Linked DNA regions of Halorhodospira halophila SL1. The protein of the gene in region 1 interacts with the protein of each later gene in a pairwise test. Links are inferred from orthologs where the notes say so. Each region holds a gene or a part of one and is shown in the gene's direction. Other genes may lie near its edges. The genes, in order: HHAL_RS08300 and HHAL_RS05540.

Region 1 (13,804 bases):
TGCGTTTGTTGGCCCGGCGCGAGCACACGCGGCGTGAGCTGGCTCAGAAGCTGGCCCGGCGTGGCCACGACCCCGGGTATGTGCACCCGGTGCTCGAGGCACTGGCCGAGGAGGGGCTGCTGGATGAAGGGCGGTTCGCGGAGGTCTTTGTGCGCAGTCGCGTGGAGCGCGGCCAGGGACCGGTGCGCATCGCCCAGGAGCTGCGTCAGCGCGGCGTGGCGGACGGAGTGATCGACGAGGTACTGGAGGACGCCGAAGTCGACTGGCTGGCACAGGCCCGTGCGGTCCGTGAGCGCCGCTTCGGCGCGGGCGTGCCGGCGGATCGGCGAGAGGCGCTGCGGCAGGCACAATTCCTGCAGCGGCGAGGGTTCACAGCGGATCAGGTGCGCGCGGCTGCGGCCGCCGCGGACGAAGACGACGAAAGGGGCCCGTATGGGTGAGAACATGACATCGGCGCAGTTGCGCGCCGCCTTCCTGGACTTCTTCAGGGAGCGGGGGCACGAGGTCGTGCCGAGTTCGCCGTTGGTGCCGGCCAACGACCCGACGCTGCTCTTTACCAACGCCGGGATGGTCCCGTTCAAAGAGGTCTTCCTGGGGCGGGAGCAGCGCGGCTACCAGCGGGCCACCAGTAGCCAGCGCTGCGTGCGCGCCGGCGGTAAGCACAACGACCTGGAGAACGTCGGCTACACGGCCCGGCACCACACCTTCTTCGAGATGCTGGGCAACTTCTCTTTCGGCGACTACTTCAAGCGGGATGCCATCCGCTACGCCTGGTCGTTCTTGACCGAGGTGGTGGAGCTTCCGCCCGAACGGCTCTGGGTGACGGTCTACGAGGATGACGACGAGGCCGCGCAGATCTGGCTGGAAGAGATTGGCGTGGATCCGGCGCGGTTCCGCCGGATCGGTGCCCACGACAATTTCTGGTCCATGGGGGATACCGGGCCGTGCGGGCCGTGCTCGGAGGTCTTCTACGACCACGGTCCCGAGGTGCCGGGCGGGCCGCCGGGTTCCGATGAAGAGGATGGTGACCGGTACATCGAGGTCTGGAACCTGGTGTTCATGCAGTACGACCGCGATGCCGAGGGCAACCTGAACCCGCTGCCGAGTCCTTCCATCGACACCGGGATGGGCCTGGAGCGCCTGGCCGCGGTCCTGCAGGGCGTCCACGACAATTTCGAGACGGACCTGTTCACCCCGCTGATCGATGCCGCCGGCGAGATCGCCGGGGTCAGCGATCGGCGCAAGCCCTCGCTCAAGGTAGTTGCCGACCATATCCGCGCTTGTTCGTTCCTGATCGTTGATGGGGTGTTGCCCTCGACGGAGGGGCGCGGGTACGTGTTGCGCCGGATCATCCGGCGGGCGGTACGCCACGGATATCAGTTGGGCATCGATGAGCCGTTCTTCTACCGCCTGGTCGATCCGCTCGATGCGGTCATGGGCGAGGCATTCCCGGAGCTGCGTGACCGCCGTGAATTCGTCGAAAAGATCCTCTTCCAGGAGGAGAAGCGGTTCCGCGAGACGCTGGAAGACGGACTCGCGCTGCTTGACGAGTACCTCGGCGGGAACGACAGCGGGGTGATCGATGGCGAGGTGGTGTTCAAGCTCTACGATACCCATGGCTTCCCGGTGGACCTGACCGCGGATATCGCCCGCGAGCGCAACCTTGAGGTGGACTATCAGGGCTTCGAGGCGCGCATGGCCGAGCAACGGGAGCGCGCGCGCGCGGCTAGCCGGTTTGGCGGGGCGCGTGAGGAAGTGGTTGACGCGGGCGAGAGCCGCTTCACCGGCTACGAGACCCTCGAGGATGTCGGCTCGGTGATCGGGCTGTATCAGGACGGCCGCTCGGTACAGCGGTTGCAGCCCGGCGAAGAGGGGATGGTGGTCCTCGACCGGACTCCGTTCTACGCCGAGTCGGGTGGTCAGGTGGGCGATCGCGGCGAAATCCTCGCCAACGGTCTACGCTTCCGGGTAGCGGACACCGTGAAGCAGGGCGAGGCCCATGGTCACCTGGGGCGTCTGGAATCGGGCGAGCTGGGTGTCGGCGATCAGGTTACCGCGCGGGTGGATCGTGGCACCCGCGAGGCAACGGTCCGCAACCACTCCGCCACGCACCTGCTGCACGCCGCGCTGCGCGAGATCCTGGGGGATCATGTTCAGCAGAAGGGATCCCTGGTGGCGCCGGATCGCCTGCGTTTCGACTTCTCCCACTACGAGGCGCCGTCGCGGGAAGACCTGGAACGGATCGAGGCGCGCGTGAATCAGGAGATCCTCACCAATCACCCCGTCGAGGCGGCGCACATGGCCTACGAAGAAGCAGTCCAGGTCGGAGCTATGGCGTTGTTCGGCGAGAAGTACGGGGATACGGTGCGGGTGATCTCCCTGGGGGACTATTCCCAGGAGCTCTGTGGTGGCACCCACGCCGCCCGGACTGGGGACATCGGGTTGTTCAAAATCATCGACGAGACGGGTGTGGCCGGCGGCGTGCGGCGCATCGAAGCGATCACTGGTGAGCGGGCCATCGGCTGGGTCCAAGAGGCGGAAGGGCGGTTGAATCGGTTGGCAGATCTCCTGCGTGTCGGGCCGGACAACCTGGTGATGAAGGTCGAGCAGCTCAGCGAGCGCACCCGCGAGCAGGAGAAAGAGATTGAGCGCCTCAAGCAGAAGCTCGCTACGCAGGCCGGGCGTTCGCTGTTGGATGATGCCGGTGAGGTTGCCGGTGTCCGCTTCTTGGCCACCTGCGTTGAAGGGGGTGGCAAGGGGTTGCGGGATACCCTGGATCAGCTCAAGAACCAACTCGGCAGTGGCGTGATCGTGCTGGCGGCGGTTCAGGGCGAAAAGGTCCAGCTGGTAGCGGGTGTAACCAAGGATCTGACCGATCGATTGGCCGCCGGCGATCTGGTCAATCATGTCGCCGCCCAGGTTGGGGGGCGCGGCGGAGGGCGGGCGGACTTCGCCCAGGCAGGGGGTAAAGACCCAAGCCACGTCAATGATGCGTTGGCTTCAGTCGAAGCTTGGATTAAGGATAACTTGACTTAATGGCGTCTCATACTCATCCTAGCATGCTTTCAATAGGAGGCTGAGACGCCCCTGCTAGCTGAGGAATGCCCATGGGGCTGGTAGTCAAAAAATTCGGTGGGACATCGGTCGGGACGACCGAGCGCATCCAGGCAGTGGCCGAGCAGGTCAAGGCAAGTCGTGAGGCCGGAGACGATGTGGTCGTGGTCGTCTCCGCTATGAGCGGCGAGACCAATCGCCTGGTTGAGCTTGCCGAGTCGATTCACCCAAATCCGCCAGCACGCGAGGTGGATGTCCTGTTGTCCACCGGTGAGCAGGTCACCATCGCGCTGCTTACGATGGCGCTGGAGCAGATCGATTGCCCCGCGCGCTGCTACACCGGTGCGCAGGTGCGGATTCTGACCGATAGTTCATTCAGCAGGGCGCGAATCCTCGATATCGATGCCGAGCCGTTGCAAGAGGATCTGCAGCGGGGACGTGTCGTGGTGGTTGCGGGCTTTCAGGGTGTCGACGAGGAAGGCGCGCTCACCACGCTGGGCCGTGGTGGTTCCGATACTACGGCCGTGGCGCTGGCAGCCGCACTGGAAGCGAGCGAGTGCCAGATTTATACCGACGTGGATGGGGTCTACACCACCGACCCGCGCGTCGTACCCGAGGCGAGGCGGTTGGACCGTATAACGGTCGACGAGATGCTGGAACTCTCCAGTCTGGGCTCCAAGGTCCTGCAGATCCGGGCGGTAGAGTTTGCCGGCAAGTACCGCGTGCCCCTGCGGGTGCTGTCTAGCTTCGAAGAAGGGCCTGGAACGCTCATCACCTACGAGGAAGAAGGAATGGAAGAGCCGCTGATTTCCGGTATTGCGTTCAACCGCGACGAGGCGAAGATCTCCGTCATCGGTGTGCCGGACACGCCAGGGATCGCGGCCAAGATCCTCGGGGCGGTTGCCGAGGCGAACATCGAAGTGGACATGATCATCCAGAACATCAGCCAGCAGGGGCTGACGGATTTCACCTTTACGGTCCACAAGCGCGATTATCAGGCCACCCTGGATCTGGTCCGGGACAACGCTGAGCAACTCGGAGCCCGGGAAGTCTATGGCGACGACAAGATTGTCAAGCTCTCCCTGGTCGGGGTCGGGATGCGTTCCCACGCCGGCGTGGCGAACACCATGTTCCGTGCGTTGTCCAACGAGGGGATCAACATTCAAATGATCTCGACTTCGGAGATTAAGATCTCGGTGGTTGTCGAAGAGAAATACTTGGAGCTTGGCGTGCGCGCCTTGCACAAGGCCTTCGAGTTGGATGTACAGCCCGTGGCCGAGCTTGAGGGTCTCTCCGACGAGTAGCGCAGTTTCCGCCCTTTGGGGATCAGGCCTGAGGGTGCTTCAGGAGTCGGGTCGCTCCGAAGGGCGAAGCGGCCGCCCGCTCAAAAGGCGCCGGTGGCGGTGGCATAATCAAGGAGTAAAGTTCGATGCTGATACTCACGAGGAGAGTGGGCGAGACGCTGATGATCGGTGACGACGTCAGTGTCACGGTGCTCGGGGTCAAGGGTAACCAGGTACGGATCGGCGTGAATGCCCCGCGGGATGTCTCCGTGCACCGCGAAGAGATCTATGAGCGGATCCGGCATGAGAAGGACGGTGACGTCCCGGAGGCGGCGCCCGGGCAGGGTGCGGATCCGCAGTAGCTCGAGGGTTTACTCGGAGGGGGTCTATCCCTTAAGGTACGCACCTTAACGGAGAGATGGCCGAGTGGCTGAAGGCGCTCCCCTGCTAAGGGAGTAAGGGCGAAAGCCCTTCGAGGGTTCGAATCCCTCTCTCTCCGCCAGAACAAGGGTTGACGCAAAACGCGTTAAACGGCAAAATAAAGCGCTTTATAGCGCCGGTAGCTCAACTGGATAGAGCATCTGACTACGGATCAGAAGGTTGGGGGTTCGAATCCTCCCCGGCGCGCCAGACTCGAAAGCCCGGCCTAAGGCCGGGCTTTTTTGTGTGCGTCACAGTGACTCGTCCAGCGCCTGCCGCCCGACCCAGTCCCGGGCGAACTGCCAGGCCACCCGTCCGCTGCGCGAGCCCCGGTCCAGGGCGAAGGCTAGCGCCGCCTGGCGGACGGACTCGCTGTCGCCATCCGATCCACCGAGATACTCGATCCAGCCGCGCACGATCTCCAGGTAGCGCTCCTGGGCGAAGGGGTGGAACGACAGGCGAATCCCGAAGCGTTCGGACAGCGAGATGCGTTCTTCGACGCCGTCGCCGTGATGCAGCTCGCCTTCGCTGAAGTGGGCCTGCCGGTTGTCTGCCATCTGCTCGGGGATCAGGTGGCGGCGGTTGGAGGTGGCGTAGAGCAGGGCATTGTCAGTGCGACTGGTCAGGGAGCCGTCTAGGACGGCCTTGAGTGCCCGGTACTGTTGATCGCTGGCGTCAAAGGAGAGGTCGTCGCAGAAGACGATGAACCGCTCGGGACGCCGGGCAAGCAGCGACAGCAGGTCGGGCAGGTCGATCAGGTGCTCCGGTTCGATCTCGACCAGGCGCAGTCCCTGCTCGGCGTAGGCCGTGTGCAGGGCCTGGATCAGTGACGACTTGCCGGTGCCGCGGGCGCCCCAGAGCAGGGCATTGTTCGCCGGCAGTCCGGCCAGGTGCTGCCGGGTGTTGCGGATGAGGGTCTCCTTCTGGCGGTCGATGCCGCGCAGCTGCTGGAACGGCACCTGCGGGGAGGCGCCGATGGGTTCCAGCCATCCGCTGCCGGCGCGGTGGCGCCACCGGAACGCCGTGGCGGCATTCCAGTCCGGGGTCGGGTCGCCGGGCGGTAATAGCGGCTCAATGCGCTCGAGGAGCTGCTCGGCACGATCCAGAAACTGTTCGAGGCGGTCCATGGCCCTCCCTTCTTCGTTGGCGTTGAGCCCGTCCCCTCGGACCCAGTTGTTACGATGGTGGCTATGATTCATTTCAACGATATCACCCTGCGGCGTGGTGCTGATCCCCTCTTGGAGGGGGCGAGCGCGACCATCTATCCGGGCCACAAGGTCGGGCTGATCGGTGCGAACGGCTCGGGCAAGAGCAGTCTCCTGGCCCTGCTCCGCGGCGAGCTGGCCACCGATCGTGGCGCGGCCGAGTGGCCCGATGGCTGGCGGATTGCCTGGATGGCCCAGGAGACGCCAGCCCTGGAGCAGTCAGCGCTGGACTTTGTCCTCGATGGCGATGGCGCCCTGCGGGCGGCCGAACAGGAAGTGGCGGCCGCGGAGCGGTCCGGGGATGGGCATCGGATCGCCTCCGCCCACGCCCGGTTTGAGGCCGCGGACGGGTACAGCGCGCCGGCGCGGGCCGAGGAGCTGCTGCACGGCCTGGGGTTTGAGCCCGCCGACTCCCGGCGGCCGGTGTCGGCATTCTCCGGTGGTTGGCGGGTGCGTCTCAGTCTGGCTCAGGCGTTGATGACGCCATCGGATCTGTTGCTGCTGGACGAGCCGACCAACCACCTCGATCTCGAGGCCGTCCTCTGGCTGGAGCAGTGGCTGCGGGGCTACGCCGGCACCCTGTTGGTGATCTCCCACGACCGGGTGTTGCTCGACCGAGTCGTCGACGAAGTGCTGCACATCGAGCAGCGGCAACTGACCCTCTATAGGGGTGGCTACAGCGATTTCGAGCGCCAGCGTGCAGAGCGCCTGGCCCGGCAGCAGGCACTCTACGAGAAGCAGCAGCGCGAGATCGCGCACATGCAGCGGTTCATCGATCGGTTCCGGGCGAAGGCGAGCAAGGCCCGGGCGGCGCAGAGCCGGATCAAGGCGCTTGAGCGCATGGAGCGGGTCGCCCCGGCGCATGCAGACTCACCCTTTCAGTTCGACTTTACCGGCTCGCCTGCGGTCGCCAACCCGCTGATGACCCTGGATCGGGTGGACCTGGGTTATGCCACGGATCCGGTACTCCGCGGCGTTACCCTAGGTCTGGCGAAAGAGGACCGTGTCGGCCTGCTGGGCCCCAATGGCGCCGGCAAGTCGACCCTGGTGCGGGCCCTGGCTGGGGATTTGGTCCCGCTGGCTGGGGAGCTTGCGCAGGCGTCGGGTCTGCGGGTCGGCTACTTTGCCCAGCACCAGCTTGAGCAGCTAGACCTGTCAAGCAGCCCCCTGGAGCACCTCCAGCGCCTGGCGCCGGAGGCGTCGCGGCAGCGGCTGCGCGATTTCCTGGGTGGTTTCGCCTTCATGGGTGATCAGGCCACCGAGCCGGTCGCCCGGCTCTCCGGTGGGGAGAAGGCCCGGCTGGTGTTGGCGCTGCTGGTCTGGCAGCAACCGAATCTGTTGCTCCTCGATGAGCCGACGAACCACCTGGATCTGGAGATGCGTCATGCGCTCACCCGGGCCTTGCAGGGGTTTGCGGGAGCGGTGGTGGTGGTGTCCCACGACCGCAGTCTGTTGGCGGCGACCGTGGAGCGCTATTGGCTGGTTGCCGATGGCGCCGTTCGTGAGTTCGACGGTGACCTGGATGACTACCACCGTTGGCTGGTCGAGCGCCGTCGAGCGGAGGGGGCGAGTGGGCGTGGCGGTGGTGACGTCACGCAGGGCCCAGCGTCCGAGCCCGTCCGTACGGCGGAGCACCGCAAGGCGGAGCGGCGTCGCCAGGCTCAGCAGCGAGCGGCGCTCAGGCCGCTGCGTGAGCGCGCCCAGGACCTGCTCGAGCAGATCGAGGCGTGCGATCAGGCGTTGGCGCGCCTGGAGGCGCAACTCGCCGATACGGAGCTCTACAGCGGAGACCATGAGGAGCTGACCGGACTGCTACAGGAGCAGGGCCGTCTGCAGCGCGAGCGTGATGCACTGGAGGTTCAGTGGGTCCAGGCCGAGGAGGCGGTGGAGGCAGCCCAGGCTGCGGGGCAGTAGCCGAGAGGAGTGCGGGCGGCGTCGTTGGGACGGTGAAGCCGGCCGGGCGCTGGGCGCCCGCCCGGCCGGGGTGCCCAGCGCTTCAGGCGCTCAGATCGCTGCGGATCTGCTCCCGGATCCGGTGGATCCAGATCAGCGCGCCGACGATCAGTGCCGCGCCGATGCCCAAGACCGTGAGCTGCTCGGGGTTGGACAGCAGCTCGATCTGCTTGCCTGGCGCGAGGTCCGTCAGCACCTTGCGGCTGGCGTCGTCTGCAGTGGCGCACACCTGGCCGAAGACGAACCCGCAGTAGAGGATGGCGGTGCCGAGAAACCCCAGCAGTGCCGCCTGTCGGATGCCCTCGCACTGCTGGTAGCCGCGCTCGTAGTCCCAATAACCCAGGGCTGTACGCTGGAACTCGAACTCCGCGGCGCGGAGTTTGCCGCCGATCTTCTCGTAGAGGAAGAAACTGATGCCGATCAGCACCGCGGCGATGGCGACCCACGGGGTGACCGCAAGGTGCTCGCTCCAGAACTGCTCCACCAGGTAGGCAGTGACCAGGTGCGCTACCAGGAGGATCGCCAGAACGCTGCCCCAGAGCAGTGGGATCCGGCGATTGGTGTAGGTTCGTAGCGCTTCAATAATCTCTTCGTTGCGTTTCATAAGCCAATCCTTTCCGTTGTCCGCTCCGGTGCGTGGGGCGAGGGCGCCCGGGGCTTCGCGCGGAGCAATCCGCTAGCAGCGCGGCATTAACCTACTCGCCGGTGTCTGTGGCTGCAAGCAGTCAGGGTATTTTTCTGCGTCCAGGATATCGGATTCTTGGGCCGCGCTGGTTACCCGTGGCTGACGTTGCCCAGCCGCTCCTGGAGTGTGTTGAACAGCTGGCGGGCCGGTTCGCTGGGCCGCCCGGCCCCGCGGTGGAGCGCCAGCTCGATGCTGGGCAATTCCGGCAACCCGCTCTCGGGTCCGAGTGTACGCAGATCCGGGTCAAGCATGGACGGCGTTAGAACGGTCACGGCCAGCCCGGAGCGCACTGCCGCGCGCAGCCCGGCCAGGCTGGTGCTGGTGTAGGCAATGCGCCACGGGAAATCGGCTGCCTCGAGGGCCTCCACGGCCTGCTCCCGGAAGGTGCACACGCCCTGTCGGGAGAGGGCGAGGGGTAGCGGGTCGCGTTCCTCGGCAGCGTAGTCGGCTGCAGCTGCCCAGATCAGAGGCTCGCGGCGCAGCACTTCGCCCCCCGGGCTCTTGGGCTGGCGCGTGACCACGGCCAGGTCGAGCTGCCCCGACTGGACCTGTTCGATCAGTTCGACGCTAAGGCCGCCGCTGACCTCGAGTTCGATGCCAGGGTAGCGGGCCTCGAAGTCGCTCAAGCTCTCAGGCAAGAACATGATGTAGTCGTCCGGGATCCCCAGTCGCACCCGCCCCCCCAGTCGCTCTTCCTGGAGTTCTTGCCAGGCGAGGGCATTTTGCTGCAACAGCCGGCGGGCGTGGGCAAGGAGTCGCTCGCCCTTGGTGGTTGTCGCTAGACGGCGCTGATCGCGGCGCAGCAACCGGTGTCCGGCCATTTCCTCGAGCCGCGTAATGTGCGCGCTGACAGTGGATTGGGCAAGGTGGAGCTGCTCGCCGGCGGCTGTGAAGCCGCCTTGTTCGACCACCGTGACGAAGGTCTGCAGGAGCGTCAGGTCGAGGATGCGTGTCTTCATAGGCTATCGAGATACATGATCGGATGATTACGAAGATTCGTTTGGAAGATCGCGGGATGGTCCCTATATTACGCAGCCCGTTCAGGCCCATCAAAAGGTTAGAGGAGGTTATGCGTTGCTGAATCGTGCGCTGCTTTCGGGTCTTGTGGCTGGCATTTTCTCGGTAAGCCTATGGGGCAGTCTGCCGCTATTGCGCCAACTTACCGAGTTGCCGGCCATGATGACGACGGTGGTGGCCCTCGCGGCGGCCGCCGCTGTCGCCTGGTGCTCGGCAATTTTTGTGCGCGAGCCCCACAGTCGAATGCCGGACCCGGATCTGAGCTATTGGCTCGGCGGCGTGCTCTCGCTTGTGGCAGCGCTGTACCTCTACTTTGCCGCTCTGGCCTGGGGAGAGCCGGCGCGGGTGACGCTGGTGACGTACCTGTGGCCGGTCGTCTTCGTGCTCGTCGCCAACTGGCTCGCCGGGTGCGGGGTGCAGCTGCGGGTGCTTCTCGGGATGGGGGTGGCGTTCATCGGTGTGGCGCCGCTGATCCTCGGCGACGCGCCTGCCGGGGCCGAGACGCCGCTGGTGGCCTACGTCTTTGGGGTGATCAGTGGCTGTGCCTGGGCGGCGTTCTCGGTCTATCTGACCCAGGCGGGTACGATCCCGTTCCGCGGCTACGCACGCATGTTTGCACAGGCCGCAGTGATCGCCGTGGTGCTCGCCGTGCTGTTCGGCGAGAGCGTCGGTACGCCCCAGAGTACGGACTGGTTGGCGGCTGCGCTGATCGGGGTCGGGCCCTACGGCATCGCCTTTATGACCTGGGGGTTTGCCCTGCGTAAGGGGCCCACCGGGTTGCTGGGTGTCCTGACCTACATGGTGCCGGTGATCTCCGCCGTGGTGCTGGTCCTCACCGGTTTCACCGAGCCGGAGCTCGCCCTGCTGGTTGCGGGCCTGGCCGTGGTGGGCGGCGCGCTGCTGGCCCAGAGTGCCGAGGCTCAGTCCGAGTCCGGCGCCGCCGAGCGAGATCCGGATGCGGTCGAGGATGCCTCAGCCCGCCGGGCGATGGACCGGGCCAGCCCCGAGAATATCAGGGAGTGAGCCGGGGCCAGGGCGTACCAGTAAAGGAGGCCCCAGACCCCGGCCGGGTGCCAGTGGTTGGCAACCGTGATCTTGGTCCCGCCCTCGGCTTGCGGTGTGAGTTCGATCTCCAGCACGCCGGAGCCGGGGGCCCGCATACCGAACCAGAGGGTGAGCCGGCGTTCGGGCTCTAGCCCGATGACCCGCCAGGAGTCGACCACATCACCTACCCGAAGCTCTGTGGGGTGGCGGCGGCCGTAATTCCTCCCCGGGCCGCCGACCATCCAGTCCAAGGTTTCGCGGATCTTCCACAGCGCATTGGCATAGTAGTAGCGGCTGTCGCCGCCGATGGCGGTGACAACCGGCCAGACGGTTTGGGGGTCGGCGGTGGTGATCGCCGACCCCTGGGCCTTCTTGGCGTAGTAGCTGTAGTCGATCCGGTAGTTGCGGAACATAAAGGCGCCTTCGGTCCAGCGCGCGGCCACGGTCTGCTCGCGCTCGGCGCGGAATACGTCCTGTACGGCGCTGCGGAAATCGCGTAGCTGCTGCGGTACCAGGTGGCGAATCTGGCTGTCATCGGCCCGGTAGTCCTCACGCAGGCCTTCGATGAGTGCCCGTGCGATGGGCGTGGGGACTGCAGTGACCAGGCGGAGCCAGTATGAAGAGAGCTTCGGAGTCAGCAGGGGGACCGGGATCACCGTGGGTGGGCGCCGCCCGGCCTCCTCGGCGAGGATGCGCATCATCTGGGCGTAGGTCAGGTGTTCCGGTCCGGCCACATCGAAGATCGCCCCGGCGGTTTCCCCGCATTGCGGGGCCCGGCGCAGGTACTCCAATAGATCCTGGAGCGCGATGGGCGGGGATTCGGCAAAGACCCAGCGCGGGGTAACCATCACCGGAAGATGGAGCACCAGGTCGCGCATGATCTCGAATGCCGCCGACCCTGGGCCGACGATGATCCCGGCGCGCAGCTCGGTAACCGGCACCGAGCCTTCTCGCAGGGTGTCGCCGGTCTGGCGGCGAGAGAGGATGTGCGCCGAGCGGGCCGACTCGGGCACGAGCCCGCCGAGGTAGACGATGCGGCGCACTCCGGCCTCGGCGGCGGCGGCCGCGAAGTTGCGGGCTGCCTCGACGTCCAGCGTGCCGAAGGTCTTGCCGGCCCCCATGGAGTGGACCAGGTAGTAGGCCACGTCGGCCCCCCGGAGGGCAGGCACCAGGGTCTCCGGTTTCAGAGCGTCCGCTGCGGCCAGCTCGGCCCCCTCCCAGCCGCGGGCCTCCAGGACCTCCCGGTTGCGCGCGACGGCCCTGACCCGACAGCCGGCGCCGAGCAGTTCGGGGACCAGGTGCGAGCCGATGTACCCGCTTGCGCCGAAGACCGCGAACAGGGGTGACTCGCTCGCTGCGGCGTCGGGGTTGGGGTGGTCTTGATCCATCATCCGGGTCGTCCCCTGCGTGTGAACTACTATGCAGTAGGATGGCTGATCGGGGCGAGAAGTTCATGGGTTGATTCGGACCTGTGACACCATGACTCGCAGAGAGTCGGGTAGAGGGGGATCGATGACAGGCGCAGCGAGGATGTTCCCGGGCATCCGGGTGGCGCTTCTGGCCACCGCGGGAGGGCTGATGCTCGCGGGTTGCACCGGGGCGCCCTCGGGGGTCGACCCCGTGGAGGGGTTCGACGCGGATCGTTATATGGGCGAGTGGTATTCAGTCAAGCGCCTCGATCATCGCTTTGAGCGCGGGCTGACCGATGTCAGCGCGGAGTACTGGAGCCGGGAAGACGGACGGGTCGGGGTGCGTAATCACGGCTACGATCCGGACGCCGGTGAGTGGCAGGAGATCGAGGGGACGGCCCGGTTCCAGGGGGAGCCGGAAGTGGCCAGTCTTACAGTGACCTTCACGTGGCCCATTCGCGGCGGTTACCACGTCATCGCTCTGGATGAGGCTGAGTATCAGTGGGCGATGGTCTCTGGCCCGACGCGCGGGTACCTGTGGATCCTCTCCCGAGAGCCGGATCTTGAGCAGGTGGTCCTGGACGACCTGATCCAGAAGGCCGGAGCGCTCGGCTTCGAGGTCGAAGAGCTGCAGCGCGTCGAGCACGGGGTGGCGCCATCAAGGTGAACATCGTGGCCCGCGTAGTCTGCGCCCGGGCGGGTCTCATGCCGGGGCGAAGCGGGCGATCAGGGCGTCCAGATCGGCCAGCCGGAACGGCTTGAGCAGGTAGCCGTCCAGGGTGCCGTCGGCGGTTTCCAGGGTTTCGTTGGCGGCGTCCGCGCTCAGGGCCACGACCGGGAGGTGAGTCAGTACCGGGTCGGCGCGGATCTCGCGCAGCACCTGCCGGCCGTGCATGTCGGGCAGGTGCATGTCCAGCAGAACCAGGTCGGGTGGGCCCTGGCGGATTCGCGCCAGCCCCTCGGCGCCGGTCCAGGCTTCGTCTAGGGTGACGGTCGTTTTCCGGCGGATCAGACCGCGCACCACCATCATGTTGAGCTCATTGTCCTCGATGTAGCAGATGCGCATGGGCGCGGCGGGCGCGGCTTCGCTTAGGCTGACGGGCGGCGTGCTAGTCGCTGAGTGGTCATCGCTGTAGCGAGGCAGGGTCAGTCGCATGGTGGTCCCGCGATCGGGGCTGCTGTGAAGCAGCTGCAGATCCCCGCTCATCATCCGGGCGAGTCGTTGGGACAATGACAGACCGATGCCGCTGCCCTCGATGGAGCCGGCTTCACGACCGAGTCGCTCGAAGGGCTCGAAGAGACGATCGCGGCGACCGTGCGGGATGCCGCTGCCCGTATCGGCGACGTCTACCTGAACACTGCCACCGGCGGTGGACCAGGTAACGGTGATTGTGCCGTGCGGGTTGTTGTACTTGACGGCGTTGGAGAGCAGGTTAAGCAGCACTTGTCGGCTGCGAACCGGGTCGGCGCGGGCCCAAGGGGGCGCAATGGGGTCGCTCTGGCAGTGCACTGTGAGACCACGCCGACGCGCCTGCTCGGTGATCATCGCCACGCTGTTGCGGGCGAGGGCGTCGATGGCCATGGGCTCCGCATGAACCGCCAGTTGACCGGTCTCGATCTGGGCGAAGTCGATCACGTCGCCGATCAGGTCCCGCAGGTGCCAGCCGGCCGAGAGGATCTGCTCAAGGTGCTGATCGCGGTCTTGCGTTTCGTCGGGCGGGGTTTGGTGGAGCA
Region 2 (14,266 bases), 620 kb from region 1 along the record:
GAAGCAGAGCCGCAGGTTGATCTCCGCCACCCGTTGTGGCCGGTTGGGCAGGTGGGCCAGCGCGGCACCGATGGTGGTGCCAGCGGCGTGCAGCACGGGCAGGGGGGCCCGCGCCAGGATGCGCAGGGCCAGATCCAGGCTTCGTGGTGGGGTTGGCTGTTGCGTCATGGACACAGCTAACCTGTTTCGACGGCGGCGAGGCAACCCGCGCGGTGGTGTTCAGGGGCAGGGTCGCTAGACTTGTCCGGTAAGGTGCGCCAAGCGCCGGGGCGGACCATTGGCGCTTTGGCGGCACCCGGGTTTTTTCAACAGGACGTCAGGAGAGGATCGCTATGAGCGGCAACCAGCCGATGGAAGAGATGGTCCGGAACTGGACTGAGATGCAGCAGCGCATGTGGGATACGTGGCTGCAAACGGTGCGCGGCATGCAAATGCCCACCGGTGTCTCCCAGGCGGATGACTGGCAGCAGCACTATCAGCAGAACCTGGAGGCCTGGGAGAAAGCGGTCCGAGAGGCCCTCGACGCCCAGGTTCAGTGGGCCCAGAAGTGGGCGCAGCAGGCCGGTGCCGGCGAGAACGCCAGCGAGGGTATGCAGGAGGCGGTCAAACAGACCCAAGAGATGATGAAGTCGTGGACCGAGGCGCAGAGCAAGCTCTGGAATGCCTGGTTCGACAGCGTGAAGAATATGGATCCGTCCCGCATGGCGGAGCAGTGGGACTCGGAGGGGCAGCGCGTGCTCAAGGCCTGGCAGGATGCGACCAAGCGGGCCCAGGAGGCGATGCAGGAGCTCTCCGGCGTGGCGGCCACGGGCGGCAGTGGGCAGCAGAAGTCATCCGCGGGGCGCAGCAGCACCTCGGGCGGTACCAAGAAGGCCTGACGGCCCGGCAAAAAAAAAAGCCGACGCGTCCTGCGTCGGCTTTAACCCGCTTCCCTCGGGCCGTTTGGATGGGGGCCTTACTCTTCCGTGAGCGGTCCCTGAAGGCCGAGCGATCCCTCGCCCCATCCAGGCTCCCGCACAATCGACTGCGCTCTTCCGGTAAGCGACAGGGATTCGATTGCCGGTAGCCGAGGTTTACAATGCCTCACCGCCGGTGGCGGGGGAATCAGGGGGTGCCGGAGTGCTTGTAAGAAAAATCCTATATCTCTCGCGATGATCACCGTTATTCAACGTACAGGCAGTGCCCGGGTTCGGGTTGGTGGCGAGGTCGTTGGCGAGATCGAGCGTGGCCTGGTGGCGCTGGTCTGCGCCGTTCACGGCGATGGTTCGGCGCAGGCCCAGCGCCTGGCCGAGCGGGTGCTCGGCTACCGGGTCTTCCCGGATGCCGAGGGGCGTATGAATGGCTCCGCCCTCGATCTCGGGTGCGGCGTGCTGGCCGTACCGCAATTCACGCTGGCTGCGGATACCCGCAAGGGCATGCGACCGAGCTTTGGCCCCGCGGCCGATCCGCAGACCGGCCAGGCGCTGTTCGAGACCTTCCTTGAGGCCCTGCGCGAGCGGGCCACGGGCCCCGTGGCCAGTGGCGTGTTCGGGGCGGACATGCAGGTCGAGTTGGTCAATGACGGCCCGGTGACCTTCTGGCTGGAAGCGCCGCCGAGGCCCGCTGGCCCCGTGTGATATCCTCGGTCGCCCGTCGGGCGGAAGGCCCGTCAACGATTCCAACTGCGAGGGCGTCACGGCCATGGCCAAGCGAACGGCAGAAGTCGAGCGCACCACCGGCGAGACCGCTGTGCGGGTGTGGGTGGATCTCGACGGCGAGGGGGCGGCGGAACTCGATTGTGGGGTCCCGTTCTTTGAGCACATGCTCGCTCAGGTGGCCCGCCACGGTGGCGTGGACCTGCGCGTTCAGGCCAAGGGGGACACCTGGATCGACGACCACCACACCGTCGAGGATGTCGGCATCGCCCTGGGGCAGGCGCTGGCCCGGGCGTGGGGTGATAAGGCCGGTCTGACCCGCTACGGCCACGCCTACGTGCCGCTGGATGAGGCCCTGTCGCGCGCGGTCCTCGACCTCTCGGGGCGGCCCGGACTGGTCTACAACGCCGAGCTGCCGCGGGCGCACGTCGGGCGATTCGATACCGAGCTGGTGGAGGAGTTCTTCCGTGCCCTGACCAGCCACGCCGCCATGACCGCCCACCTGGATGTGCTGCGCGGCCGCAATGCCCATCACATGGTCGAGTGTCTGTTCAAGGCCTTCGGGCGTGCCCTGCGCCAGGCCGTTAGCACGGATGAGCGTGCCGGTGGTCGGGTTCCTTCCACCAAGGGGGCCCTCTAGCCATGAGTCGCGTGGCCATTGTCGATTACGGGATGGGCAACCTGCGCTCGGTCTATCGCGCCCTGGCCCACGCCGCCGGCGGCGAGTCGGGCCTCGAGGTGACCGCCGATCCGGATCAGGTACGGGCCGCCGACCGAGTGGTATTGCCCGGTGTCGGCGCGATCGGCGACTGCATGATCGAACTCAACCGCCTGGGGCTGACCGCCGCGCTGATCGAGGCCGCGCGCAGTCGCCCTTTCCTCGGTATCTGCCTGGGGATGCAGGCGCTGCTGACCTACAGCGAGGAGAGCGGCGGGGTGGATGGCTTGGGCGTCTTGCCGGGGCGTGCCGTGCGTTTCCCGGACGGCGAGCGTGATGGCCGGGGCCGGCCGCTGAAGGTCCCGCACATGGGTTGGAGCCGGGTGCACCGGCCCTGCCGCCATCCGCTGTGGGACGGCATCGAGGACGGCACCTGGTTCTACTTCGTGCACAGCTACTACGTGATCGCTGACGACCCGGGCATCATCGTCGGTCAGGCCGATCACGGGTGCCGTTTCGCCGCCGCCGTCGCCGATGGCCCCTGCTTCGCCGTGCAATTCCATCCGGAGAAGAGCCAGGACGCGGGCCTGCGCCTCTATCGCAACTTCCTCGACTGGGACGGGAGCTGGACGTGATCGTAATCCCCGCCATCGACCTCAAGAACGGCCACTGCGTGCGCCTGCGCCAGGGCCGGATGGACGACGAGACCATTTTCGACGCTGACCCCGTCGCGGTGGCCGGACGCTGGGTGGAGGCCGGCGCCGAGCGCCTCCACCTCGTGGATCTGGACGGCGCTGTGCGGGGCGAGCCGGCCCACGAGCAGACCATCCACGCCATCGCCCGCGCCTACCCCGACACGCCGCTGCAGATCGGCGGCGGCATTCGCAGTCGCGAGACGGCCCTGCGTTATCTGGAAGCCGGCGTGGGTTACGTCATCGTCGGGACCCGGGCGGTGCGCGAGCCGGCCTTCGTCGAAGAGCTCTGTCGCGAGATTCCCGGGCGCGTCTGCGTTGGCCTGGACGCGCGGGGCGGCTACGTGGCCACCGACGGCTGGGAGCAGACCTCCGAGGTGGCCGCCGTGGACTTGGCGCGCCGCTTCGAGGACGCCGGTGTGGCGGCGCTGATCTTCACCGATATCGGTCGGGACGGAATGATGCAGGGGTGCAACGTCGAGGCCACCCGTGAGCTGGCGCGGGCCGTCTCCATCCCGGTGATCGCCTCCGGCGGTGTCAGCAGCCTGGAGGACGTGCGCAGCCTGGCCGGTAGCCCCGAAGGCATCGCCGGGGCGATCGTGGGCCGCGCCATCTATGACGGTGGCCTCGATCTGGCCACCGCGATCCGCACCGCGCAGGAGGTCGGCGATGACCGCTAAGCGCATCATCCCGTGTTTGGACGTCGACGCCGGCCGAGTGGTCAAGGGGGTGCGCTTCGTGGATATTCGCGATGCCGGCGACCCGGTGGAGATCGCCCGGCGCTACGACGCCATGGGGGCCGACGAACTGACGTTTCTCGACATCACGGCCAGCCACGAGGAGCGTGAGACCATCTACGATGTAGTGGAGGCCGTGGCCGGCCAGGTCTTCATCCCGCTGACCGTAGGCGGCGGCGTGCGCAGCGTGGCCGATGTACGTCGCCTGCTCAATGCCGGTGCCGACAAGGTGGCCATCAACACCGCGGCCGTCCATCGCCCCGACTTCGTCCGCGAGGCTGCCGAGCGCTTCGGCTCCCAGTGCATCGTGGTGGCGGTGGACGCCAAGCAGGTGGAGGACGATCCGCCGCGTTGGGAGGTCTTCACCCACGGCGGGCGTAACCCCACTGGGCTCGAGGTGGTCAGCTGGTGTCAGCGCCTGGTGGCGCTGGGGGCCGGCGAGATCCTGCTGACCAGCATGGACCGGGACGGCACCCGCGCCGGGTTCGACCTGGGGCTGACGCGGGCCGTGGCCGATGCGGTCTCCGTCCCGGTGATCGCATCGGGCGGTGTGGGCGAGCTGGAGCACCTGGCTGACGGGGTCGACGACGGGGGCGCCGACGCGGTGCTGGCGGCGAGCATCTTCCATTTCGGCGATCACACCGTCGGCGAGGCCAAGGCGCACATGGCGGAACGGGGGATCGAGGTCCGACGATGAGCAATGCCGCGAGCGAGCGAACGGCAGCCGACACCCTGCGGGCGCTGGCCGAGACCATCGAACAGCGCCGCGGCGCGTCGGCGGATACCTCCTACGTGGCGCGGCTCCATGACAAGGGGCTGGACGCCATCCTCAAGAAGGTCGGCGAGGAGGCCACCGAGGCGGTGATCGCCGCCAAGGGCGGCGAGCGGGAACAGGTCGTTTATGAGACCGCCGATCTGTGGTTCCATACTCTCGTCATGCTCTCGGCCAGCGGTGTCTCGGTCGATGAGGTGCTGGCGGAGCTGGAGCGACGCGTGGGCCGCTCGGGTCTGGACGAAAAGGCGGCCCGCGGCGAGTAGCAACGCACAACAGAAGGCGCCTCAGGGCGTCGGAGGGTGAGGAGATGGGATTCAATATCTGGTCGTTGCTGATCATTCTGCTGATCGTGGCGCTGCTGTTTGGAACCAAGAAGCTGCGCAACATCGGCGGTGACCTGGGTGGCGCCATCCGCGGCTTCAAGGAGTCGATGCGCGAGGGTGAGGAGGAAGAGGCGCAGAAGCGCGCAGACGGTGAGTCCTCGGACGAGCCGGAGCCGCTGGAGCACCAGGACGAGCCCGCCCCCGAGCAGACGACCCAGGCCCGGGAGAGCAGTTCAGCCCGCCAGAGTGCCGAGCACCACGACCGCAGCACCTCGTAAGAGGCGCCGGCGTGCCTCCGTTACCACCCTGACGCAGGATCGCCATGTTCGACCTCGGCTTCTGGGAAGTCCTGATCATCTGCCTGATCGGCTTGCTGGTGCTCGGTCCCGAGCGCATGGCGCGGACCGTGCGTGTGCTCGGCCGCTGGGCCGGCAAGGCGCGCTCCTCGTTCAATGCCACGCGCCGGGAGGTCGAGCGCGAGCTGCGGATCGAGGAGATCCGTAAGGCCGGTGAGTCGGTGCGCCGCGACGTCGAGGAGACCCGTCAGGCGTTCAAGGGTGCCGGGGACGAGGTGGAGCGGGAGACCCGAGAGGCCCGCCGTGCTGCCAGGCTCCGTAAGGCCGAGGAGTCCGAGGGTGGCAAGCCACGGGCTGCCGATAAGGAGCAGGATCAGTGAGCGCCGGCGGTCCCGAGCAGAATCAGGGTGGTGAAGAAAAGCTGCAGGAGGCGCCGCTGCTTAGCCACCTGAAGGAGTTCCGCGATCGCCTGCTGCGCGTCGTGGTGGTGGTCCTCGGCGCGTTCCTGCTCTTCTACCCGTTCCGCGATACCCTCTATCGCTGGATCTCGGGGCCGCTGCAGGAAGTCCTCCCCGAGGGCACCTCGATGATCGCCATCAAGGTGGCCTCGCCCTTCCTGATCCCCATGAAGCTGGCCCTGGTGGCGGCCATCTTCGTCACCGTGCCGTACATCCTTTACCAGCTCTGGGCCTTCGTGGCGCCGGGGCTCTATCGCCACGAGCGGCGGATGATCTGGCCGCTGCTGATCTCCAGCACCGGCTTGTTCTACCTCGGTGCGGCCTTCGCCTACTTTGTGGTCTTCCCGATCGCCTTCCGCTTCTTCGCCCTGGTTTCCCCGGAAGGCGTGCAGATGATGACGGATATCGGCGAATACCTGTCGTTCGTGCTGACCCTGTTCTTCGCCTTTGGTGCGGCCTTTCAGGTGCCCATCGCCACCATTCTGCTGGTGCGCAGTGGCATCTCCACCCGCGAGAGCCTGGCGGCCAAGCGCCCCTACGTGATCGTCGGCGCCTTCGTGGTCGGCATGATGCTCACACCGCCGGATGTCCTCTCGCAGGTGCTGCTGGCTGTGCCGGTGTGGCTGCTTTTCGAGATCGGCATCCTGCTCGCCGGACGAACACAGCCATCCGCGGCCGCCTCACCGGATGGCAGCGGGGGCGATCAAGGTTAGCGCGGGGGTGGCGGGATGGACCCGCAGCGGCACTGCGCCCCCGCGCACGGGTTCTCTCCGTTCGTTCCGAGCCTTAGAGTGGTGGCATGACTGATCGCGGCCTTTTCGAACAGCTTCGCAACACCTCCCACCTGCACGGCGCCAATGCGGCCTTCATCGAGGACCTGTACGAGACGTACCTGGCCGATCCCAGCCGCGTGGACCCGGAGTGGCGGGCCTATTTCCACAGCCTGACCCAGGAGCTCGGCGACGGCGAGGATATCCCGCACAGCCCCATCCGTGCGCGCTTCGAGCAGCACGGGCGGGATAACGGCGGCACGCCGGCGCGGGCCTCCGGCGCAGCCCAGGGCGGGCTAAGCGCTGAGGCTGCCGAGAAGCAGGCGGCGGTGCTGCGGCTGATCAACTCCTACCGCTTCCGTGGCCACCAGGCGGCGGATATCGACCCCCTGGATCTGCGCCCGAAGCCCCCGGTACCGGATCTCGATCCGGCCTTCCACGGGCTGTCGCCCGCCGATCTCGACCAGTCGTTCAACACCGGTTCCCTCTTCGCGCCCACGCAGATGCCGCTGCGCGAGATCATTGCGCAGCTCGAGGAGGTCTACTGCGGGCCTATCGGCTCGGAGTACATGCACATCACGGATACGGCTCAGAAGCGCTGGATCCAGGAGCGGCTCGAGGGGACCGGCTGCCGCCCGCGTCTGGGTGCGGCGCGCAAGAAGGAGATCCTCGAGCGGCTGACCGCTGCCGAGGGCATCGAGAAGTACCTGCACTCCAAGTACGTCGGCCAGAAGCGCTTCTCGCTCGAGGGCGGGGATGCGCTGATCCCCCTGCTCCACGACCTGATCCAGGGTGCCGGGCGTGAGGGTGTCAAGGAGATGGTGCTTGGCATGGCCCACCGGGGCCGCCTCAATGTGCTGATCAACATCATGGGCAAGGACCCGGGCGATTTGTTCGCCGAGTTTGAGGGGCACCAGCCCGACGGCTTGCAGGGCTCCGGCGACGTCAAATACCACATGGGCTTCTCGTCCGACATCCAGACCCCGGGTGGCCCCATGCACGTGGCCCTGGCCTTCAACCCGTCGCACCTGGAGATCGTCAACCCGGTGGTGGAAGGATCCTGCCGGGGGCGCATGCGCCGCCGCCGGGATCCCCAGGGCAAGCAGGTGCTGCCCCTGCTCATCCACGGGGATGCCGCTTTCGCCGGGCAGGGCGTGGTCATGGAGACCTTCCAACTCTCCCAGGCGCGGGGCTTCTATACCGGCGGCACCGTGCATGTGGTGGTCAATAACCAGATCGGGTTCACCACCTCCCATCCGCAGGACACCCGCTCGAGCCACTACTGCACCGAGGTGGCGAAGATCGTTCAGGCGCCGATCTTCCACGTCAACGGCGACGACCCCGAGGCGGTGGCGTTCACCACGGCCCTGGCCCTGGACTACCGCAACACCTTCCGCCGCGACGTGGTCATCGATCTGATCTGCTACCGCCGCCACGGGCACAACGAGGCCGATGAGCCGGCGGCCACGCAGCCGATGATGTACCAGAAGATCCGCAACCAGCCGCCGGTGCGCCAGCGCTACGCCGAGCGACTGGTGCAAGAGGGGATCCTCGGCCCCCGGGAGGCCGAGGAGATGGTCGCCGCCTATCGCGAGGCCCTCGAGAACCGCGAGGTGGTGGCGTCGAACATCCTCACCGGGGTACGCAATGACTACGCGGCGAATTGGGCCCGGTTTGTTGGCGCCGAATGGAACGAGCCGGTGGAGACCGCCGTCGACAAGGAGCGCCTGCGCGGCCTGCAGGGGATCCTCGACGCCCTGCCGGACGGCTTCGAGCTCAATCCGCGGGTGGCCTCGATCATGGAGAGCCGGCGCAAGATGGTCGCCGGGGCGTTGCCGCTGGACTGGGGCTTCGCCGAGACCATGGCCTACGCCACTCTGCTGCAGGATGGGTACCGGGTGCGCCTGACCGGGCAGGACTCCGGGCGTGGTACCTTCTTCCACCGCCACGCCGTTCTGCACAACGCCCGGGATGGCTCGAACTTCGTACCGCTGCAGGACGTCACCACCGAACCCCAGGATTTCGTGGTCATCGATTCGCTCCTCTCCGAGGAGGCCGTGCTCGGTTTCGAGTACGGCTACGCCACCACGGAACCGGATACCCTGACCATCTGGGAGGCGCAGTTCGGCGATTTCACCAACGGAGCGCAGGTGGTCATCGACCAGTTCATCGCCGCGGCCGAGGCCAAGTGGGGGCGGTTGTCGGGCCTGACCATGTTCCTGCCCCACGGCTATGAGGGGCAGGGGCCAGAACACTCCTCCGCTCGCCTGGAGCGCTATCTGCAGCTGTGTGCCGAGTACAACATGCAGGTCTGCGTGCCCACCACGCCGGCGCAGTTCTTCCACATGCTGCGGCGGCAGATGCTGCGCCGCTACCGCAAGCCGCTGGTGGTGCTCACGCCCAAGAGCCTGCTGCGGCATAAGCTGTCGACCTCGGGGCTCGACGACCTGACCGGCGGCCACTTCCACAACATCATCGACGAGGTGGATGATCTGGACCCGGCCGCCTGCCGCCGGGTGGTGCTGTGCGCCGGCAAGGTCTACTACGACCTGCTCGAAGCCCGTCGGCGGGAGAGCCGCAACGATGTCGCCATCATCCGGGTCGAGCAGCTCTACCCGTTCCCGGAGAGGGCACTGCGTATCCTGTTGGCCGAGCGCTACGCGGCGGCCACCGAGGTGGTCTGGTGTCAGGAAGAGCCCAAGAACCAGGGAGCCTGGTACTCCACCAACCACCACCTCTACAACTGCATGGGGCCGGATCAACGGCTGCGCTACGCCGGACGTGCCGCGGCGGCCTCGCCGGCCGTCGGCTACCCCAAGCGCCACCACGATCAGCAGCGGGCGCTGGTCGAGGACGCGCTCGCCTAGCCGGCACGTGGCAACGGAGTCCGCACGAGAACACCAGAGAAGGGGACCTGCATGAGCGTCGAGATCAAGGTTCCAGCGCTGCCCGAGTCCGTCAGTGAGGCGACAGTGGTGGCCTGGCACAAACAGCCCGGGGAGGCGGTGACCCAGGACCAGAACCTGGTCGACCTGGAGACCGATAAGGTTGTCCTGGAGGTCCCGGCCCCCGCCGACGGTGTGCTGGAGGCGATCGACCGGGCCGTGGGCGATACGGTGACGCCGGACGACGTCCTCGGCCGTGTCGAGGCGGGTGCGGCCCCGGCGGCCGAGGTCGCCTCGGCGGCAGCCGCGGGCGGACAGGCGTCGGCGGAGTCGGCCCCGGGGAGCGCCGGTGACGCGGCCTCCGGCGCGGCCCCGCCGGCGGCGGAGGCCCCGGCTCCAGCAGCCAGCCTGGATGGTCTGAGCCCGGCGGTGCGCCGACTGGTCCGCGAGCACGGGCTCGATCCGGCGCAGATCGAATCGTCCAGTGGGGACGGGCGCCTGACCAAGGAGGACGTCCTGCGCCACCTGGAGCGTCGCGCCGAGGCCGAGGCGGCGCCCACAGCGGCTACAGCGCCGCAGAGCGCTCCCGCCGAGGAGTCCGCCGCAGCCGCCCCCCTGGGGGGGCGGCCCGAGCAGCGGGTACCGATGACCCGCCTGCGCCAGCGCATCGCCGAGCGGCTGGTCGAGGCGCAGCAGAACGCGGCCATGCTCACCACCTTCAACGAGGTGAACATGCAGCCGGTGATGGATCTGCGCGCCCGTTACCGCGAGCGCTTCGAAAAGGCCCACGACGTGCGCCTGGGTTTTATGTCGTTCTTCGTCAAGGCGGCGGTGGAGGCCCTCAAGCGCTACCCGGCGGTCAATGCCTCCATCGATGGGCAGGACATCATCTACCACGGGTATTACGACATCGGCATCGCCGTCTCCTCGCCGCGCGGCCTGGTGGTGCCGGTGCTCCGCGATGCCGATCGCCTCTCCTTCGCCGAGATCGAGGCGCAGATCAACGAGCTCGGCAAGCGCGCCCAGCAGGGCAAGCTGAGCATGGACGAGCTCACCGGCGGGACCTTCACCGTTACCAACGGCGGCATCTTCGGCTCGCTGCTCTCCACGCCGATCATCAACCCGCCGCAGAGCGGCATCCTGGGGATGCACAAGATCCAGGAACGGCCGGTGGTCGAAGACGGTGAGATCGTGGTCCGGCCGATGATGTACCTGGCCCACACCTACGACCATCGCCTCATCGACGGCCGGGAAGCCGTGCAGTTCCTGGTGACCATCAAGGACTGCATCGAGGATCCCGCCCGCCTGCTGCTCGAGGTCTAGCGGCGCAGGCCCCTCGTGGGCCGGATGCGTCCGAGCGCACACACAACCACAGAACAGGGTCGCAACATGTCCAATCACTACGATGTCATCGTCATCGGTGCCGGTCCCGCCGGCTACAGCGCTGCCATCCGCTGCGCCCAGCTGGGCATGCGCACCGCCGTGGTCGACGCCTTCGTCTTCAAGGACGGCGAACCCGCCCTGGGCGGGACCTGCCTGAACGTCGGCTGCATCCCCTCCAAGGCGCTGCTCGACAGCTCCGAGCAGTACCACAAGGTCACCCACCAGCTCAGCGCCCACGGCATCACGGCCCAGGGGGTGGAGCTGGATGTCGAGAAGATGATCGCCCGCAAGGATCGGGTGGTGAAGGACCTGACCGGCGGCATCCGCCAGCTGTTCAAGGCCAACAAGATCGAGTGGCTGCACGGCCACGGTCAGCTGGTCGAGGCGAAGACCGTGGAGGTGCGCCGTCCGGATGGCAGCACCGAGCGGCACAGCGCTGACTCCGTGGTGCTGGCCACGGGCTCGCAGAGTGTCGAGCTCGGCGCCGCACCACTGGATCACGAACGCATCGTCAACTCCGATCGGGCCCTGGACTTCACCGAGGTCCCGGAGCGACTCGGTATCATCGGCGCCGGGGTCATCGGCCTGGAGATGGGGTCGGTGTGGAGCCGGCTTGGTTCCGAGGTCGTGCTGCTCGAGGCGCAGGACGAGTTCCTCGGGCCGGTGGACCGCCAGGTGGCGCGCACCGCGCAGAAGGAGTTCAAGAAGCAGGGCCTGGACATCCGCTTGGGCTGCCGGGTGACCGGCACCCGGGTCGATGGCTCGGTCACGGTCTCCTACGAGGACAAGAACGGGAAGCAGGAGCTGGAGGTCGATCGCCTCATCGTCTGCGTCGGCCGTCGCCCGAACACCGACGACCTGTGCTCCAAGGAGGTGGACCTGCTCCTCGATGAGCGCGGCTTCATCAACGTCGACGAGGACTGCAAGACCAACCTGCCGGACGTCTACGCCGTCGGTGACGTGGTCCGCGGCCCGATGCTCGCCCACAAGGGCCAGGAAGAGGGGATCGTGGTGGCCGAACGGATCGCCGGTAAGGGGGGGCACCTCAACTACGAGACCATCCCCTGGGTCATCTACACCGACCCCGAGATCGCCTGGGTGGGCCGGACCGAGGAGCAGCTGAAGAAGGCCGGCATCCCCTACAACACCGGGGTTTTCGGCTTCGCTGCCAATGGTCGGGCCCGCGCCATGGATCAGACGGCGGGGATGGTCAAGCTCATCGCCCACGCCGAGACCGACCGGCTGCTCGGGGCCCATATCATCGGCCCGCAGGCCTCCGAGCTCATTGCCGAGGCCGTGGTGACCATGGAGTTCGCCGGTTCCGCCGAGGACATCGCCCGGACCATCCACGCCCACCCGACGCTCTCCGAGACGGTCCACGAGGCGGCCCTGGCCGTCGGCAAGCGGGCGATCCACAAGGCCAACTGAGCCGGCTCAGGCCCCCGCGCCGCCCCCGCCCGGGGGCGGCCGCCGGTCGGGTCAGCGCCAGCGGCCCCGCTGGGCGACAGTTTTGGGGTATTCTGGAGCCATGACCGCCCTTCGTACCTTCGCTCCCGCCGTTACTGTCTGGCTGATGCTGCTCTTGCTGGCCGCCTGCGCTGCCCCCGAACAGGCGCCGGACGCCGAGGTGGTCCCGGCCCCCGAGGAGACGCCCCCAGCTCCGTCGGCGGAGTCCGCCGAGACGCCGGACACCGCGCCGGAGCCGGCGCCGGGGCTGGGTACCGTCGACCAATCCTTCGTCGCTCGTGGCCAGGAACCTGGCTGGATGCTGCGCATGGACGGGGAGCAGCTGCGTCTGCTGGCCGACTACGGCCAGGTCGAGGTCACCGCCGAGCAACCCGCCCCGGAGACCACGGACGCGGGTCAGCGTTATACCGCCGAGACCGACGACGGTCGGTCGTTGGAGGTGGTGGTCGAGCAGGCGCTGTGCGCCGACTTGGCCACGGGCATGCCGCACCCCTATCGGGTGCACTACCAGCTCGACGGCGAAGGGCACCGTGGCTGCGGCGGCGATCCCCACGCGTTGCTGACCGACGGCGGGTGGCAGATCGTCGCCGTCGACGGCCAGTCCCCCGAGACGGTGGTGACCCTGAGCTTCGATTGCGAGGGAAGGGTGCACGGGCAGGCGCCGTGCAATCGTTACCTGGGCGGCTACCGGCTCACCGGCGAGCGGATCGTATTCAGTGGCCTGGCCGCCACCCGCATGGCCTGCAGTGATGCCGACCTGACCGAGGCCGAGCAGCGCTATCTCGGCGTGCTGGCGGATGTCCATTTCCTCTACATGCCCGACGAGGACCGTCTGCGGTTGATGACCGCCGACGGGAGGCGCCTTGAGGCGATCCGCACGGGGGCCGAGGGGGCGCCGTGAGCATGCGTCCGTGTCCCCTCTGTACCGATGCGGCACGGTTGTTCCACCGCGCCGAGCGGGACTACTACCGGTGCCCGAGTTGTGCCCTGGTTCATGTGCCGCCGGATCAGCACCTGTCCACGCCGGACGAGAAGGCGGTCTACGACCAGCACCAGAATGCGGTGGACGATCCGGGGTATCGGCGTTTCCTGGCCCGGGTTGCCGATCCGCTGATGGCGACGGTGCCGCCGCCGGCGCAGTTGCTCGACTTCGGCTGTGGCCACGGCCCGGCCCTGGCGGCGATGTTCCGGGAGGCGGGGTACCGGACCGCCGTCTACGACCCCTTCTACTACCCCGACCCGGCGCCGCTGCGCGAACGCTATGAGCTGGTCACCGCCACCGAGGTGGTCGAGCACCTGGCCGAGCCGGCCGCCGAGCTCGACGGCCTCTGGGGGTGTCTGCGCCCCGGGGGATGGCTGGGCATCATGACCAAGCGGCAGCCGCCCGCTGAGGCGTTCCCGACCTGGCACTATCTGCGCGACCCCACACACGTGGCCTTCTACGCCGAGGCGACCTTCCACTGGCTCGCCCGGCGCTGGGGGGCGCAGCTGTACCTGCCGCGCAGTGATGTGGCCCTACTGCACCGCCCGGCCGGCGCGGCGTCGCCGTGACGACAGCGGCATCCGGACTTGCTATGTTCAGAGGGTGCCCTGCAGCAGCACCCGGTATCACGCCCCCACGCCCCCGAGTCGAGGATCCGAAGTGACACGAGACCTGCCCGATCGCCCGCGACGGCATACCCTGAAGATGATGGTCAGCGCATCCATGTTGCCGCTGGTGGGGATGTCGGCGGCCCCCCTCTCCGGTGCCCGGGCCGCCGAAGGGGAGGGCGGGCCGCGTATTGGCCTGGCGCTGGGCAGTGGCGGGGCCCGCGGCCTGTCCCACCTGCTGGTCTTCGAGGCCCTCGAGGAACTCGGTGTGCGGCCGCACCGGATCAGTGGCTGCAGCATCGGCGCCATCATGGGCGCGCTCTACGCGGCCGGCCTGAGCGCCGAAGAGATCCGCGCGGGGATCGACGAACTCGTCGCCGATCAGGACGAGAACTGGCTGCGGACCCTGATGGGCGGCAAGTGGCGACAGTGGCTGGACTTCGTGCAGCCGTCCGGGCGCGACGGCGGGCTGGTAGAGTCCGACGCCTTTATCGCTCACCTGCGTAAAAAGACCGGTGTATCGCGCTTCGGTGAACTCGAGATCCCGCTGCAGGTGGTGGCCACCGACTACTGGGAGCGTGAGGCGGTGGTCTTCGAC

The links.
Region 2: the proteins of HHAL_RS08300 (region 1) and HHAL_RS05540 interact in binary tests that used the Escherichia coli proteins (3 or more experiments, as listed by UniProt). The link is inferred for Halorhodospira halophila SL1 from one-to-one orthologs.

Annotation. Positions count from the first base shown.
Region 1 is NC_008789.1:1,794,732-1,808,535, reverse strand. Bases 5,444-8,411 are described here. They hold HHAL_RS08300 (ATP-binding cassette domain-containing protein), read left to right. Parts: upstream 5,444-5,947; coding sequence 5,948-7,876; downstream 7,877-8,411. Other genes in these bases: HHAL_RS08295 (hypothetical protein), read right to left, coding at 7,959-8,411; HHAL_RS08305 (ATP-binding protein), read right to left, coding at 5,444-5,884. In the rest of the region: recombination regulator RecX, read left to right, coding at 1-440; alaS (alanine--tRNA ligase), read left to right, coding at 445-3,036; HHAL_RS08325 (aspartate kinase), read left to right, coding at 3,108-4,358; carbon storage regulator CsrA, read left to right, coding at 4,484-4,699; more of HHAL_RS08305, read right to left, coding at 5,009-5,443; more of HHAL_RS08295, read right to left, coding at 8,412-8,519; HHAL_RS08290 (LysR substrate-binding domain-containing protein), read right to left, coding at 8,690-9,559; HHAL_RS08285 (DMT family transporter), read left to right, coding at 9,705-10,640; HHAL_RS08280 (SDR family oxidoreductase), read right to left, coding at 10,538-12,052; HHAL_RS08275 (lipocalin family protein), read left to right, coding at 12,192-12,737; HHAL_RS12700 (hybrid sensor histidine kinase/response regulator), read right to left, coding at 12,774-13,804. UniProt on the Escherichia coli protein: Genetic data indicate it may be involved in ribosome assembly or function.
Region 2 is NC_008789.1:1,175,120-1,189,385, reverse strand. What follows is about bases 5,981-9,410. They hold HHAL_RS05540 (2-oxoglutarate dehydrogenase E1 component), read left to right. Parts: upstream 5,981-6,372; coding sequence 6,373-9,210; downstream 9,211-9,410. Other genes in these bases: odhB (2-oxoglutarate dehydrogenase complex dihydrolipoyllysine-residue succinyltransferase), read left to right, coding at 9,262-9,410; tatC (twin-arginine translocase subunit TatC), read left to right, coding at 5,981-6,286. In the rest of the region: HHAL_RS05595 (lysophospholipid acyltransferase family protein), read right to left, coding at 1-168; HHAL_RS05590 (hypothetical protein), read left to right, coding at 333-878; dtd (D-aminoacyl-tRNA deacylase), read left to right, coding at 1,152-1,616; imidazoleglycerol-phosphate dehydratase HisB, read left to right, coding at 1,681-2,274; imidazole glycerol phosphate synthase subunit HisH, read left to right, coding at 2,277-2,927; hisA (1-(5-phosphoribosyl)-5-[(5-phosphoribosylamino)methylideneamino]imidazole-4-carboxamide isomerase), read left to right, coding at 2,924-3,664; imidazole glycerol phosphate synthase subunit HisF, read left to right, coding at 3,654-4,418; HHAL_RS05560 (phosphoribosyl-ATP diphosphatase), read left to right, coding at 4,415-4,759; Sec-independent protein translocase subunit TatA, read left to right, coding at 4,804-5,097; Sec-independent protein translocase protein TatB, read left to right, coding at 5,142-5,495; more of tatC, read left to right, coding at 5,492-5,980; more of odhB, read left to right, coding at 9,411-10,551; lpdA (dihydrolipoyl dehydrogenase), read left to right, coding at 10,618-12,039; HHAL_RS12565 (META domain-containing protein), read left to right, coding at 12,140-12,979; HHAL_RS05520 (class I SAM-dependent methyltransferase), read left to right, coding at 12,982-13,629; HHAL_RS05515 (patatin-like phospholipase family protein), read left to right, coding at 13,721-14,266. UniProt on the Escherichia coli protein: E1 component of the 2-oxoglutarate dehydrogenase (OGDH) complex which catalyzes the decarboxylation of 2-oxoglutarate, the first step in the conversion of 2-oxoglutarate to succinyl-CoA and CO(2).